Regions from separate parts of the Peribacillus sp. YIM B13481 genome, predicted to be linked through region 2. Evidence: riboswitches for the same ligand, from Rfam matches in the RefSeq annotation. Region 2 holds a riboswitch; each other region holds the start of a gene.
What was found. Region 2 has a riboswitch for S-adenosylmethionine ahead of ACFX4X_RS19970 (YezD family protein). Riboswitches for the same ligand answer to the same signal wherever they lie in the genome.
Positions count from the first base shown of each region.

Region 1 (4,564 bases), on a different contig from region 2:
ATGCAAACCCTAAAAACTTTTTCATCCTATTCATCTCCCTTATCTTTTGTCTAATTTAGATGTGATCACATCTCCAATAATTTGAATAATGAAGACGATAATCAGAATAACGATAGTCGCTACTAGCGTAACGTCATTGTGGCTTCTTTGATAGCCGTCTAGATAGGCTAGATTACCAAGCCCGCCTGCGCCGATGACCCCGGCCATTGCGGTATAGCCGACCAATGCAATCGATGTTACCGTAATCCCGGAAATAAGGGCCGGCATCGACTCTGGAAGAAGGACCTTCCAAATGATCGTACTCGTTTTTGCCCCCATGGATTTAGCCGCTTCAATTACACCTTTATCGATCTCACGGAGGCCAATTTCAACCATACGCGCATAAAATGGCGCCGCCCCGATAATAAGTGCTGGTAATGCTGCATTCTCACCAATCATAGAACCGACAAGCGCTTTAGTGAAAGGAATGAGCAGCACGATCAAAATAAGAAATGGAATGGAACGGAATATATTGACGACAGCACCAATGACTGCGTTGACCGCCCGATTTTCCCATATATTACCTTTGCCTGTCAAGAACAGGATCAGCCCTAATAGTATGCCTATAAAAAAGGTAGCTATTACAGAGATGCTTGTCATATAAAGCGTTTCTTTCGTTGCGTCTAAAATGGATTCCCAATCTACATTCGGCAATAATTCTTCAAGCATGAGTAATCACCTCCACGCCTACCTGCTGTGCTTTTATGAATTCTATTGCGCGGAGCATTTCATCCTCATTGCCATCAAGGTGGATAAACAACGTTCCATATGAACCGCTTCTTGTTTGGGATATTTTACCTTGAACGATATTGACATCCAACTCGAAGTTACGTACGAGCTTGGTGATCAACGGGCTTTCTGCATGATCACCTACAAAAGTCAATTGAATCACTTTACCTGCAGGAAAGCGTTCAAGCAAATGGTCCATCGTTTCTTTCGTTTCTTCTGGTTCCGTTACCTGTTGCACGAAACGCTTCGTCATTTGTTCTTTAGGATTCTTGAATACATCCAGGACAGGTCCCTCTTCAACAACTTGCCCGTTCTCCATCACGGCCACGCGATGACAGATTTTACGTATTACATGCATTTCATGTGTTATCAGGACAATCGTCAACCCCAGGCGCTGATTGATGTCCACAAGCAATTCGAGTATGGAATCGGTAGTCTGTGGATCTAAGGCAGAAGTCGCTTCATCACAAAGCAGGACCTTAGGATCATTTGCTAGGGCCCTGGCTATTCCCACCCTTTGCTTTTGCCCTCCGCTTAATTGCGAAGGATATGCCTTTTCTCTGCCTTCCAATCCGACTAGCTTGATCAATTCGTTCACACGCTTGGTGCGTTCAAGTTTTGAAACTCCTGCAATTTCCAACGGGAAGGATATATTTTCCTGAACCGTCCTGGACCATAATAGATTGAAATGTTGAAAAATCATGCTGATTTCCTGACGTGCCTTACGGAGCTGAGCCCCTTTAATTTTTGAAACTTCCTTCCCAGCCACCACAACGGATCCCTCTGTAGGTGTTTCCAATCCATTGAGCATTCTGATCAAAGTACTTTTCCCCGCTCCGCTGTAACCAATAATACCGAAAATTTCGCCGTTATTTATTTCAACACTCACATTATTTACTGCCTTAATAGTCTCACCGTTTCCTTTTCCTGTTCGGAAAAGCTTACTTACTTTCGTCAATGTAATCATTAATGCTCACCTCTTTTATCCAATAAAACCTATGAACTTAGTTGATTTCTCTACATTATTAGTCAGTTTTTAATACCATTTTTTCCTTTCATGAAGGTTTTCCCAAATGAAATAGAAAAAACCTTTCTGCATGAGCAGAAAGGCAGGTGAAGAAGCTGGCCTTCCTCTCATCTTCCAAAGTAATTAAACTTTGTGTGAATTGGCACCTTTCCAAGGAATCTCCTTGTCGGTTGCCGGGTTTCATCGGGCACATCCCTCCACCTCTCTTGATAAGAGCTAATATATAGAATATTTGTACAGCATTAAGTTCTTTAGTATGGGGAAATTTTATCATAGATAAAAAAGGAGTGCAATGTATATTATTTCTAGTAAAAGAATGAACTGGACTTTTTTCTTAAACCGTTTTAGACGTCAGGGAGACGATATTCGTCGCTTTTTCAATTGCCTGCTCTAAATCTTCTATTAAATCCTCTGCATTTTCAATCCCGATGGATAAACGGACCTGATCAGCACGCACTCCCGCTTTCGCCAGACCTGCATCATTCAATTGTTGGTGGGTCGTACTGGCAGGGTGGATGATTAAACTCTTAGCATCCCCTACATTAGCTACATGGGACCATAATTCCACCGAATTGATAAGTTTTGCCCCGGCATCGCGGTCACCCTGTATTCCAAAAGTCACAACAGAGCCTGCTCCCTTAGGCAAGTATTTATCCGCAAGGGCTTTATCGGGATGATCCTCATTACCGGGATGTGAAACCCAAGTCACGGCAGGGTGATTTTCCAAATATTGAATGACAGACTTGGTGTTCGAAAGATGCTCTTTCATTCTTACATGCAGCGTTTCAAGTCCAAGCGTAAACTGGAATGCACTTTGGGCACTTAGCGCAGGACCTAAATCACGAAGCAACTGCACTCGGGCTTTCGTTATAAAAGCAGCAGGTCCAACTGCATCGGCGTATACAAGACCGTCGTAGCTTGGGTCAGGCTCCGTAAAGCCAGGGTAGTTTGGTGAGTTCCAGTCGAACTTCCCTCCATCCACTATGACACCGCCTAACGTCGTTCCATTTCCCAAAATCCATTTTGTAGCGGAATGGATGACAATATCCGCCCCAAAATCAATTGGTCTGCATAGATACGGTGTAGCGAAGGTATTATCGATAATTAAAGGTATCCCGGCTTCGTGGGCGATGTCTGCTACTGCTTCTATATCAAGGACCCTCAAACTTGGATTTCCGATCGTTTCAGCAAATATGGCTTTTGTTCTTGGCGTAATTGCCCTTTTGAAATTTTCTGGGTCATCAGGTGAAACGAACTTCACCTTAATCCCATATTTAGGAAGAGTATTTTCAAAAAGATTATACGTGCCGCCATATAATGTAGAGGCTGAAACAATTTCATCCCCTGCACCGGCAATATTCAGGATTGACAGTGAGATGGCTGCCATTCCGCTTGCAGTTGCCAATCCGCCGATACCGCCTTCCAATAAGGCCATTCTTTCCTCAAAAACACTGACCGTGGGATTATGGAGTCGTGTATATATATAACCATTCTCCTTTAAACCAAATAAATTCGCTGCATGGTCTGTGTCTTTGAACAAGTATGCATTGCTTTGGTAGATAGGGACTGCCCGGGCACCTGTTTCATCAGCTTGCAGACCGCCATGAACACTCAATGTTTCAAAACGCAACTTTTTCTCTGACATATGATTTCACCTTTTTCTATGGATTTAGTTGGAATTTCATGAAAACCTGGCCTTTCATAAACAAAAAAACCACTTCCACAAGAAGAGGTTTTAAAACACACCTCATCTTCCAGAGCCAACACTCTGCTGGAATTAGCACCGTATATAAATTTATACCGGTTGCCGGGCTTCGTCGGGCCAGTCCCTCCGCCACTCTTGATAAGAACTATTAAATTCAGCCGTTACTTTCTTAATTCAAAATATAGCATTTTAGAATTAATCAGTCAATGAATTGTTAGAATATTCTTTTTTTAGTTTCAATTTGGGAGCAACATGTTCACAATAAAAAAACCAATCCGGTTCTGATTGGTTTCTTAGCTGATTTCCTTAAGCAATCCATACAAATAAGGAACGGATTGAAAGGCATATATTTTTTTGTGCAGCTGTCCTTTTTTGAAAAGCAATAAACAAGGGACACTTTCAATTTCATACGATTCGGCGATTGCTTGGACATAGTTCATATTCATTTTGCCTGCCTTCAATTCCGGGAAAAGTTCCATGGATATCGTCAGCATCTTGGAAGCTACCTGACAGGTACCGCACAAAGGCGTATATAAATATAAACAAAAGGTTTCCCCTTTTTCAACGGCAATCTTACACTCTTCTTCTTTCCATTCCTGCATCAATTAATCGTTCATCCTTTGACTTAAAAATTTCATTTTCACATTCATATTGGCAGATAAAAGCACAGTTGCGATATGATGTTCGGGTGAGCTTTCCACTTCTTTGTACATTTTATTAATATACAGGTGGTTCGCTTCCGGCATTTCCCTTCGGAATTGCTTCCGCAGCTTTTCTCCTGATTCATCTGCGTCAAACAAGAGATAAACATCACGTTCCATCAATTCATCCACTAATTCATCGAGCTTAGTTAATGATATGGTCCCATTCGTACATCTTATTTCCACATCTTCATTTAAAACGGAGGCAACTTTTTTTCTATCGGAACTGCCTTCTACAATGATCACTTTATCGAACTCGCCCCATTCCATGTCATCACTCCATCTCACGAATTATGTGCGCAACTGCAATTGTACAAAATGAAAAAGAGAGCAGGCCTTTTCAGGCCCCCCTCTCCTTCGTTT
Region 1 covers NZ_JBHZPE010000001.1:55,498-60,061, forward strand. Annotated here, with positions in the region: gene ACFX4X_RS00325 (MetQ/NlpA family ABC transporter substrate-binding protein) at 1-25, opposite strand, end outside; gene ACFX4X_RS00330 (methionine ABC transporter permease) at 40-708, opposite strand; gene ACFX4X_RS00335 (methionine ABC transporter ATP-binding protein) at 701-1,735, opposite strand; SAM riboswitch class I at 1,900-2,011, opposite strand; gene ACFX4X_RS00340 (O-acetylhomoserine aminocarboxypropyltransferase/cysteine synthase family protein) at 2,130-3,440, opposite strand; SAM riboswitch class I at 3,540-3,645, opposite strand; gene ACFX4X_RS00345 (thioredoxin family protein) at 3,794-4,102, opposite strand; gene ACFX4X_RS00350 (toprim domain-containing protein) at 4,106-4,471, opposite strand; gene gcvH (glycine cleavage system protein GcvH) at 4,564-4,564, opposite strand, start outside.
Region 1: another riboswitch for S-adenosylmethionine. It lies ahead of ACFX4X_RS00335 (methionine ABC transporter ATP-binding protein); the one in region 2 lies ahead of ACFX4X_RS19970 (YezD family protein).

Region 2 (4,564 bases):
TTTTTTAGACCTTCGATCAGCACCTCGATGACTTCTTTACGGCTAAAGGTAGCTGGAGGAATTTCTCCATTTCGCAACATTTCCCTTACCTTCGTTCCGGAAAGGATGACATGGTCTTCCTTTCCATGCGGACAAGTTTTAGCTGAAGCCATATTGCCACATGCTTTACAGTAAAAACTATGTTCAAAGAATAATAGTGTGATCCCTAATTCATCCGCGTTAAAATTCCCAAAGATTTTTTGAGCATCATATGTGCCGTAATAATCGCCCACACCCGCATGATCACGTCCGACGATAAAATGGGTGCAACCATAATTTTTACGGACCATCGCATGGAAAATGGCTTCTCTTGGTCCTGCATAACGCATGGCAGCAGGGAAAACGGCAAGAGAGACACGATCCTTGGGATAATATTTATCAAGCAGCACTTTATAGCTCTCCATTCGTACATCTGCCGGAATGTCATCGGATTTAGTGGCCCCTACAAGAGGGTTTAAGAATAAGCCATCGACAATCTCCAAAGCTGTCTTTTGAATGTATTCATGCGCACGGTGAACAGGGTTCCTCGTTTGGAATCCGACAACGGTTTCCCAGCCTTTTTCAGCAAAGGCTTTCCTTGTCTCAACTGGGTCCAAATAATGGGCTTGAAATAGCGGACGCTTTATTCTCTTGACTAATTTTATTTCTCCGCCGACATATACATCCCCGCGGTTATATAAATTTCTTACTCCAGGATGCTCCCCATCATCCGTTTGATATACTAAAGTCGCTTCCAATTGTTTATCGGGAGTGAAAATATCAGAAACGGAGAGGACCCCATATGTTTCACCCTCATGAGTCAGCTTCACTTCTTCACCTATAATAAGAGATTCTGCAGCTTTTTCAGTCAAAGGCAGCGTAATCGGGATGCTCCAAACATGGCCGCTGCTAAGTCTCATATCCTTGACAACTGTCTCATAATCACTTTTCGTAAAGAATCCTTTAATCGGACTGTAGGCACCAGTGCCTATCAATTCAAGGTCACTTAATGCTATTTCATCAATTTCGATTGACTTTGTTATTTTACTAAAATCATATTTTGGTTCCCAAAGATCGATTAATGTTCCTCCGTGCGGTAGACTGATTGTCATGCTAATTTCCCCCTATGGTTTCTATTTATTTTAAGATAAATGCAATCCGCATTCTGTTTTTTGCGCACCTTGCCAACGGCCTGAGCGTAAGTCATCGGCATTGATGGCAGGTGCTGTACACGTTTTACAGCCAATGCTCGGATATCCATTATCATGCAGGATATTATACGGAAGTCCATTTTTGTGGGCGTAACGCCAAACATCTTTCCATGTCCAATGAATGAGTGGACATATTTTAATCGATTTGAACTTATTATCCTTGTTGATATACTCGGTCAGCGCCCTTGTTTCGGATTGCTCCCTCCGCAGTCCAGAAAGCCAGGCTGTTGCCGTTGAAAGCACATCAGTAAGCGGAGTGATTTTCCGGATGTTACAACACTTATTGGAATCACTAACCCATAATTCATCTCCATATTCCGCTGCTTGTTCCTCAAGCGTCAAGGCAGGTTTCTTCATTTCGATCGAAAGCTTTGGATATCTCTTTTTCACTTGATCGATCAGTTGGTAAGTTTCCTCGAAATGTACATCTGTATCCAGGAAAACAATTTTTGCCGATGGGTTGACCTTCGCCAATAAATCCGTAAGCACGATGCCTTCAATACCAAAACTACAGGCATAAATGAGTTTGTTTCCATATTGTTCATTCGCCCATTGCAGAACTTCCAAAGCACCTTTTGTCTCACTATCTTCAGGAAATGCAGGTAAATCCCCGGTGTTGAAATTTTTATAATTTATTAATGCAGCCAACTTTATTACCCCCTCTAAGAACTTGCTCTATGTTTCACAGGTTAGAGTAACTGTAGATCCATTCCCGTTGTAATCTTCTCGAGTTATATGATCCTAGGAAAAAGAGACGAATCTAACCAATACTCTTTTTATATCAGTTAAACCCGCCTCTAGTTTTTCTAGTCAGCAGATACCTTATTTAATTCTTAGTTTTTCATTTCTTTCCATTTGAATGATTTTACCATCTTGGACAATAAGTGTAATGGATCCATATTTCATTGAATTAAGCATTTCTTGAAGTCGTTCAAATATTTCTGCAAGCTGATTCTCTTTATCCAAACCTGTTCCCCCTTTAAGGAATTCCGGAATATCTTTTTTTAGAGGCTGATTAAACGAATTTCTTAAATTTATATAATTCCTAACAACCTTACATTGCTATGGTTTGCCAATAATTTTTTCGAAAAACAAAAATCTTTCCATGATGGAAAGATTCCAAGGTAAATATTCATTACCTTATCTTCCAAAATGATCAACATTTTGTTGGATGTAGCACCTTGCATATCATGCAGGTTGCTGGACTTCAAAGGGCCAATTCCCTCCGTCGCTCTGGATAAGTTTTATTATTTTAAATATTAACATAAATTTAATCCTTGTCAATGGAGTTTTCTTATAAATTAACTTGGTTTAATATACTGGATGAACTGTTATTTTTATACACACTATTCCATTAATGATTTTATGTTCATTTAAATACGAAAATAGACTCATTTTTTTAGTTAAAGTCTCCAAAAAAATGCGCCTATTTCATTAATTAGCCTATTATTGACGTCTGGAATTATTTTTAAAAAAAATATTCGAATACCAGTCCTTTTGTTGAAGTCGATAGCTTGCAGCCATTAATTCCTTAATTGAATCGCTTCTACAAATTCCTGAACCTGACTCTGAACCCGATCCACTAAATTCAAATCATTAATCGGGTTTTCTGAATTCTGTTTATCTATTTCCTTATCCACAAAATATATGCCCTGCAACGGCTCGCCTTTCAATATTGAAATTAATGGTTTAAGCGCGTAGTCTATCGCCAATAAATGCCTGTTACTTCCGCCAATCATAATTGGCAGCACTGGCTTTCCCTTAAAAGCTCCTTCTGGCAGCATATCAATCAAGGCTTTCAATATGCCTGTGTAAGAGGCCTTATATACAGGTGAACCAATAATAATTCCTCTAGCTTCTTGAATTTTTTCTGAAAGCTTTAAAATTTCTTCACTATTATATTTCCCCTGGAATAAATCATCTGCTGAGAATTCCGTAATTGAGTAATAAGTTGTGGTAAATCCTTCTTTTTCAACTAAAGATTGAATATGTTTTAGTGATATGTCCGTTCTTGATGGAACCGCTGGACTTCCTGATAAAATTACGATTTCGCTCATTATAAATCCCCTCCATGTTACATGATTTCCAGATAAAATCCTCATAATGTCATATCGTGCAGTATGTATTTATCGTAATAGTCTGAAAAATATAAGTCAAATTTTACACACCTGTTTATTTAATTCACGAATTGACTTCGTCAATAAGAATGATCGCTACCCATTCAAAAATAAAACGGTCATATTTACGACTTGATGCTCATGCCTTTAAATATGACCGTTTTATTATGTATGATTGTTTTTCCCATGAATACCATAAACCAAAAGTTGAGCAATGCTCTTAATTCGCTCAGCAGTAAAATATGGTTCCTTTTTCTGTTGATGAATCTCATAATGAGTGGATAACGCCAATGTGAAGGAAATGATCCCTACATTAAATAGAATAATATCAGAAATATAATGTATCTCTCCGCTATCTATTCTTTTTTGTATTTCTACATGTTTGGCATTCGGCTTGAAAATCTGATCCACATATTGCTTTGAAATATCTTGATCGAATTGCGTTTCCCGAAATAATATCGAAAATTGTTCTTTATTTTCCAGAATTTTGTTTATCATGGTGCAAACGTGATTCTCCACAAGATCATCCGTAGATAGATGGCTAGTCCCGTCTTCAGACTCCTCTTTTTCATTAGGAGTAATTGTAGCCAGAAGCAAATCTTTTTTGCTTTCAAAGTATTTATAAATAGTAGCTTCGGAAACATTGCATGCAGAGGCAATTTCATTCGTTCTTGTCATGTCAAAACCTTTGGTGGCAAAAAGCGTCCGGGCTACATTTATGATTCGTTCTTTGGTTTGCTGCCCTTTTTTCAAAAATATCAACCTTCTTTTATAAAGATAAGACCGGTTTCACCAATCTATTTCCCATGATATCTCGATGGTGCTAATCGGTCAATATTACCATTGATCTATAGAAATCAATATTCCCAAATATCATATATAGAAAATCATTTAAAAGATGCATAGCCATCATCAACCATGACTACACTTCCATTGATTGCATCCGCTTCTTCCAAAGATAATAGATAGACAGCATTTGCGATTGCTTCTGGCTTAATTAATTTACCGCGCATTTGACTTGCATGCAATTTATCGATGATTCCCATATCCTTATAGCCTTGTATGATTGGAGTGTCAACACCCCCTGGTGCAATGCCCACTACGCGTATTCCGTAAGCACCCAATTCCAAAGCAGCTGTCTGTGTCATCATCCTTACGGCGCCTTTAGACGCTTGATAGGCGAAAGTCCCGTGGGAAGCTAAGTAGCCAAACACAGAG
Region 2 covers NZ_JBHZPE010000044.1:26,755-31,318, reverse strand. Annotated here, with positions in the region: gene sat (sulfate adenylyltransferase) at 1-1,130, opposite strand, end outside; gene ACFX4X_RS19975 (phosphoadenylyl-sulfate reductase) at 1,161-1,865, opposite strand; gene ACFX4X_RS19970 (YezD family protein) at 2,052-2,168, opposite strand; SAM riboswitch class I at 2,367-2,473, opposite strand; gene ssuE (NADPH-dependent FMN reductase) at 2,753-3,286, opposite strand; gene ACFX4X_RS19960 (TetR/AcrR family transcriptional regulator) at 3,512-4,099, opposite strand; gene ACFX4X_RS19955 (SDR family NAD(P)-dependent oxidoreductase) at 4,234-4,564, opposite strand, start outside.

Region 3 (4,564 bases), on a different contig from region 2:
CTTAAGTTAACGATCATGAATGAATTCAATGCCCCTACGACAAGTGAGGCACCGATTGCAGCTAATATGGCAATCAATGTATCCTGTGAAAACCAGACAAACATTGATATGACGATGGCATTGGCCAATGATGCGACGGAGCCGACGGAAAGGTCGAACCCATTCACTGTCAAGGATATCGTTATGCCGATCGCAATGATGGTCACGATTGAGATGGAACGCAGGATGTTGATCAGATTAGTAGTTTGAATGAAAGATGGATTGGACACGGCAAAAATTCCAATTAGAATGACAATCGTTAATATTGTGCCGTATTTATAGAAAAATTCGAACAGGTCCACCTTTTTCTTCGCTTTCGCTGTCTGTGTAACAGAAATGGGTGTACTCATCCTAATTTCCTCCTGTTGAATAGAATAGTAGTTCTTCTTCATTCGTTTTGCTTGTTTCTAGTTCGATGACAGTGCTCCCGTCATATAACACGTATGTCCGGTTAGTAATGCCAATGATTTCGGAGAGCTCGGATGATGCATAAATGATCGCTTTCCCATCCCTCGCAAGCTTTGCAATCATTTCGAATATATCCTTCTTGGCTCCAACATCGACACCTTTCGTTGGTTCATCGAATATGTATACATCCGCAGCGGCTATAAGCCATTTTCCAATGGCAACCTTTTGCTGGTTACCACCTGAAAGGTTTTCTACTTTCACCTCCCCGGAAGGAGTTTTTATGCCGAGACTTGCGATCATTTCCTTCGCTTTTTCCATTTCCGCCTTACGATCCACAAAACTGAATGTCTTGCAGAATTTGCCGATACTGGCTGCAGTCAAGTTCGCCGATACTGATTCCTGAACAAGGACCCCTTCTTTCCTGCGTTCCTCAGGTATAAGTGCCAGACCGCTTTTTACTGCTTGGTGCGGAGATTTCAAAGAAAGCTTTCGGCCATTTAGGATGATTTCACCTGCTGTAATCGAAGTATGACCGAAAAGGCTTTTACACAACTCCGTTTTCCCAGACCCGACCAACCCTGCCAAGCCGATTATCTCCCCTGCTTTAATATGCAGACTGACATTTTTAACTTTCTCTGTATCTGACAATCCCTTCACTTCCAGAATAACGTCGCCAATCGAAGAATTCACTTCAGGGAACTGTTCATCCATGGTTTTCCCTAGCATATTCTCTATCACTTCGTTACGGGTGATGTCTTCCATTTTTCGACAAGTGACAAGCTCCCCATTCCTCATGATCGTAATTTCCTCACAGATTTCAAAAATCTCAGGCAGACGATGTGAAATGAAAATGACTCCAACACCTTTTTGCTTTAATTCATTTACAATTCGAAAAAGTTCTGTCGTTTCTGTATGACTTAACGGAGCAGTTGGTTCGTCGAGAATCAGGAATTTGCATTCTGTCGAAACGGCTCTTGCTATCAGGACCATCTGTTTTTCAGCCAAAGTAAGGTCTCTTACCAGCTTTTTCGAAGGGACACGAATTTTCATATCTTCAAGAATTAAAGAGGCTTGGTTGTGTAGCTCTTTCCATTGAACTATCTGTTTTTTTCCCATGTTTTGGACCATATCATTCAACATTATATTTTCCCCAACGGTTAAATAAGGGATGAGGGCCGTATCTACTTCCTGATAAACTATTTGAATCCCCTGTTCCTGCGCCGCTTTGGGCGAGCGGATATCCTGCTTTATCCCATCAATAAAAATGTCACCTGAATAATGAACATGGGCTCCCGATAAAACCTTCATTAACGTCGATTTCCCTGCTCCGTTTGCACCGACCAATGCGTGGGTTGCCCCTGATTGTATAGAAAAGTCAACTTCACTAAGCGCCTTCACTCCTGGAAATTCAATCGAGATTTTCTTCATTTCAAGTTGCGTGCCCATGTCCATTCCCCCTTATTGAACAGACACTCCCTTCACTTGAAAGAGAGTGTCCCCTTTTACTTTTTATAATGAGCTTTCAAAACTTTCATCCAATCTTCTTCAAATTCCGTTGATACACCCCATCCTTCGACAATACCAGACAGATTTGCCATGTTTACGGCTTCTTTTGAGGCTTGGATTTGCTTTTGTGAAATAAGTGATGCCTCTAAGTCATAGGTTTGCGGTGTTTTTTCGCCCGCTAATTTTTTTGCCAATATCCTCATATTCACTGCACCAATCAACTTGGGATCGACGGCTGCCGTGTAGGACCATGAGCTAGCGGCCGATTGGATTTCCTGAAGATCTGCATTCGATACATCAATTCCGTATATCTTCACTTCATCGCGGCCCGCTTCTTTAATCGCCCGGGCGGCACCGATAGCGAAGGCATCCCATGTTGCGAAAATGGCATCCAATTTACCTTTTGGGTATTTATTCAGCATTGCGGCTACTGCATTTTGTGTTTGAACCGAAGTATCTGCAGATGCCACTCCGAATCTTTCGACTTCCCTAATTCCAGGATTTTCTTTTAATTTTTCCTGATAAACTGAATTTCTTCTCACCATTGGAGGAAAACCATCCACCCAAAGGTAAGCAATCGCAGCTTCACCTTTCTGTTCTTCTATCAGTTTATCAAAAGCCAGTGTTGCCAACGCTTCATCATCCTGTGAAGTTAATGTCACACCTTCTATTTTAGATAAATCGCTAATTGAATCGAATGTGACAACGCTTTTACCTGCATCAACCAACTTTTGAACGTCATTCACTGTTGCTGCATCATCACCATGGGAGATGATATAGCCGTCATAATCTTCCTGCAAAGCCTGCGCGATCGCATCATGGAATTTAGCCGTATCCCCATTGGCTGTATACGTATCCACTTGAAAGCCCATTGCTTCTCCTTCTTCCTTCGCTCCAGCAAGGTACTGGGCCGTATGATCATCACCGCCAATTTTACGGATCACTTTTATTTTGGCCCCTTCCCCATCAGCAAATCTTTCCGGTACATTTTCAAATGATACTTTTTCTTCTTTCTTCGATTCTGTGGAACTCTGTCCTGTAGAACAACCCGTTAAAAGCAACGCCGAAGTGATGGCTGAAACGAATATCCCTTTAATAGATCTTCCCATCTTGTTTCCCTCCACATTCTCTTATTATTCTTATCAGTTAAGTTGGTGTAAATCATAAAATAAAAACCTCTCTAGTAATAGAGAGGTTTAATCAGCTGTATTGCAGACTTATCCCTCTCTTATCTGTCAAAACATTTCTGTTTTGCAGGATTTAGCACCAATTCCTAATGGAACGGTTGCTGGGCATCTTAGGGCCAGTCCCTCCGCCACTCTTGATAAGAGAATATATCGTGTTACGTTTTTCGTAATTATCACTTTATAGGGATATAGTCGTAAAGTCAATAGTTTTTCGAATATTTGAAATGTTCCCTACTACTTTTATTTTCTTTGAAGCTGGGCTAGACGCTTTTTCTCAATTTTTTCAAGTCTCTCCAACTGACGTAGTTTCACTTCGAACACAGTGATCGGATCACGGTAAACTTCCGGATTTTCTTTCATATGCTCCAATGCAGCCTGGTAGTCTTTAATTTCTGTCTGCGTTTGCTCTATTGTTTTTTGAAGTAAGGCAAATGAGCTGCGATAGAAAAGTGAGATGTCCCGATCTAAAGATTTTTCAAACAATCCAAATTGGGTAAGGAAGCGTTCAGTGATCATTTCCGCAACATCCTGGTAATCTTCACTTTCCAAGTATTTCTTATAACGATTGTACATATTGGCTTTATTTTGCGGTATTGCCCCAAACAGCTTTCCTGCTCCTTTAAGCAGCAATTGTGATGGAGTCCTTCGCAAAAGGATATTAACGTCATCGATGCGGATACTGCTTGTCATCCGGTCAGCATCACGGCGCCAGTCATCCAATACCCTGAAGTCACCTGCCAGCATAATCCGTTCTTCTTTGTATAATTCATTGAATCCGGCACTCATCTCATCCATAAACTGTTGGCTTTGTGAGAACTCCATTTGGGAACTAGCAATCCAATCTTGAAGAGAACGGTAATATTGAGGCATGATCTTGTCAGAAATGAAGGCTTGAATCCGCTCATTCATTTCGTGGTTCAACTGTATATGGACCTGACTGAAATCACTGCTTTCCGTTAACGATTTAGAGCAATCTCTCAGTAATTCAGGAATTTTAGAAGAAAGCTGACTTTTCACTTCATCCTTAAGCACACGGTACGACCTTATGATATTTTCACTTTTTTCTTTTTCTAAATCAGCCAGTTGATTGACCGCACCATTCAATTTGACTTCCATCTGTTCATTCCAAGAGATGGAATGCTCGCATTTCCGTTCATTGGCTGTCCGTTTTTCTAACAGATAAGATAAAGTTTTACGAATGAAAGCAAGGATTTTTTCAGATCTTCTTTCTTTCCAATTATCATCTTGATAATTCGATTGAAGGAATGCAGAAAGGTCATTCAACTGCTGCTTGCTGTCATAAAGTTTAGAGAAAGCGAACACTTTCGCATTCGGGAAATATGCATTCACTTTATCCCATGTTTCGTCTTCCATCCGGACCGCGACTTGATCACTGTATATCGTATCCATTTTATTTAATAAGA
Region 3 covers NZ_JBHZPE010000081.1:7,121-11,684, reverse strand. Annotated here, with positions in the region: partial or broken gene ACFX4X_RS24050 (ABC transporter permease) at 1-389, opposite strand, end outside; gene ACFX4X_RS24045 (sugar ABC transporter ATP-binding protein) at 391-1,893, opposite strand; gene ACFX4X_RS24040 (sugar ABC transporter substrate-binding protein) at 1,950-3,062, opposite strand; SAM riboswitch class I at 3,179-3,284, opposite strand; gene ACFX4X_RS24035 (GTPase domain-containing protein) at 3,381-4,564, opposite strand, start outside.
Region 3: another riboswitch for S-adenosylmethionine. It lies ahead of ACFX4X_RS24040 (sugar ABC transporter substrate-binding protein); the one in region 2 lies ahead of ACFX4X_RS19970 (YezD family protein).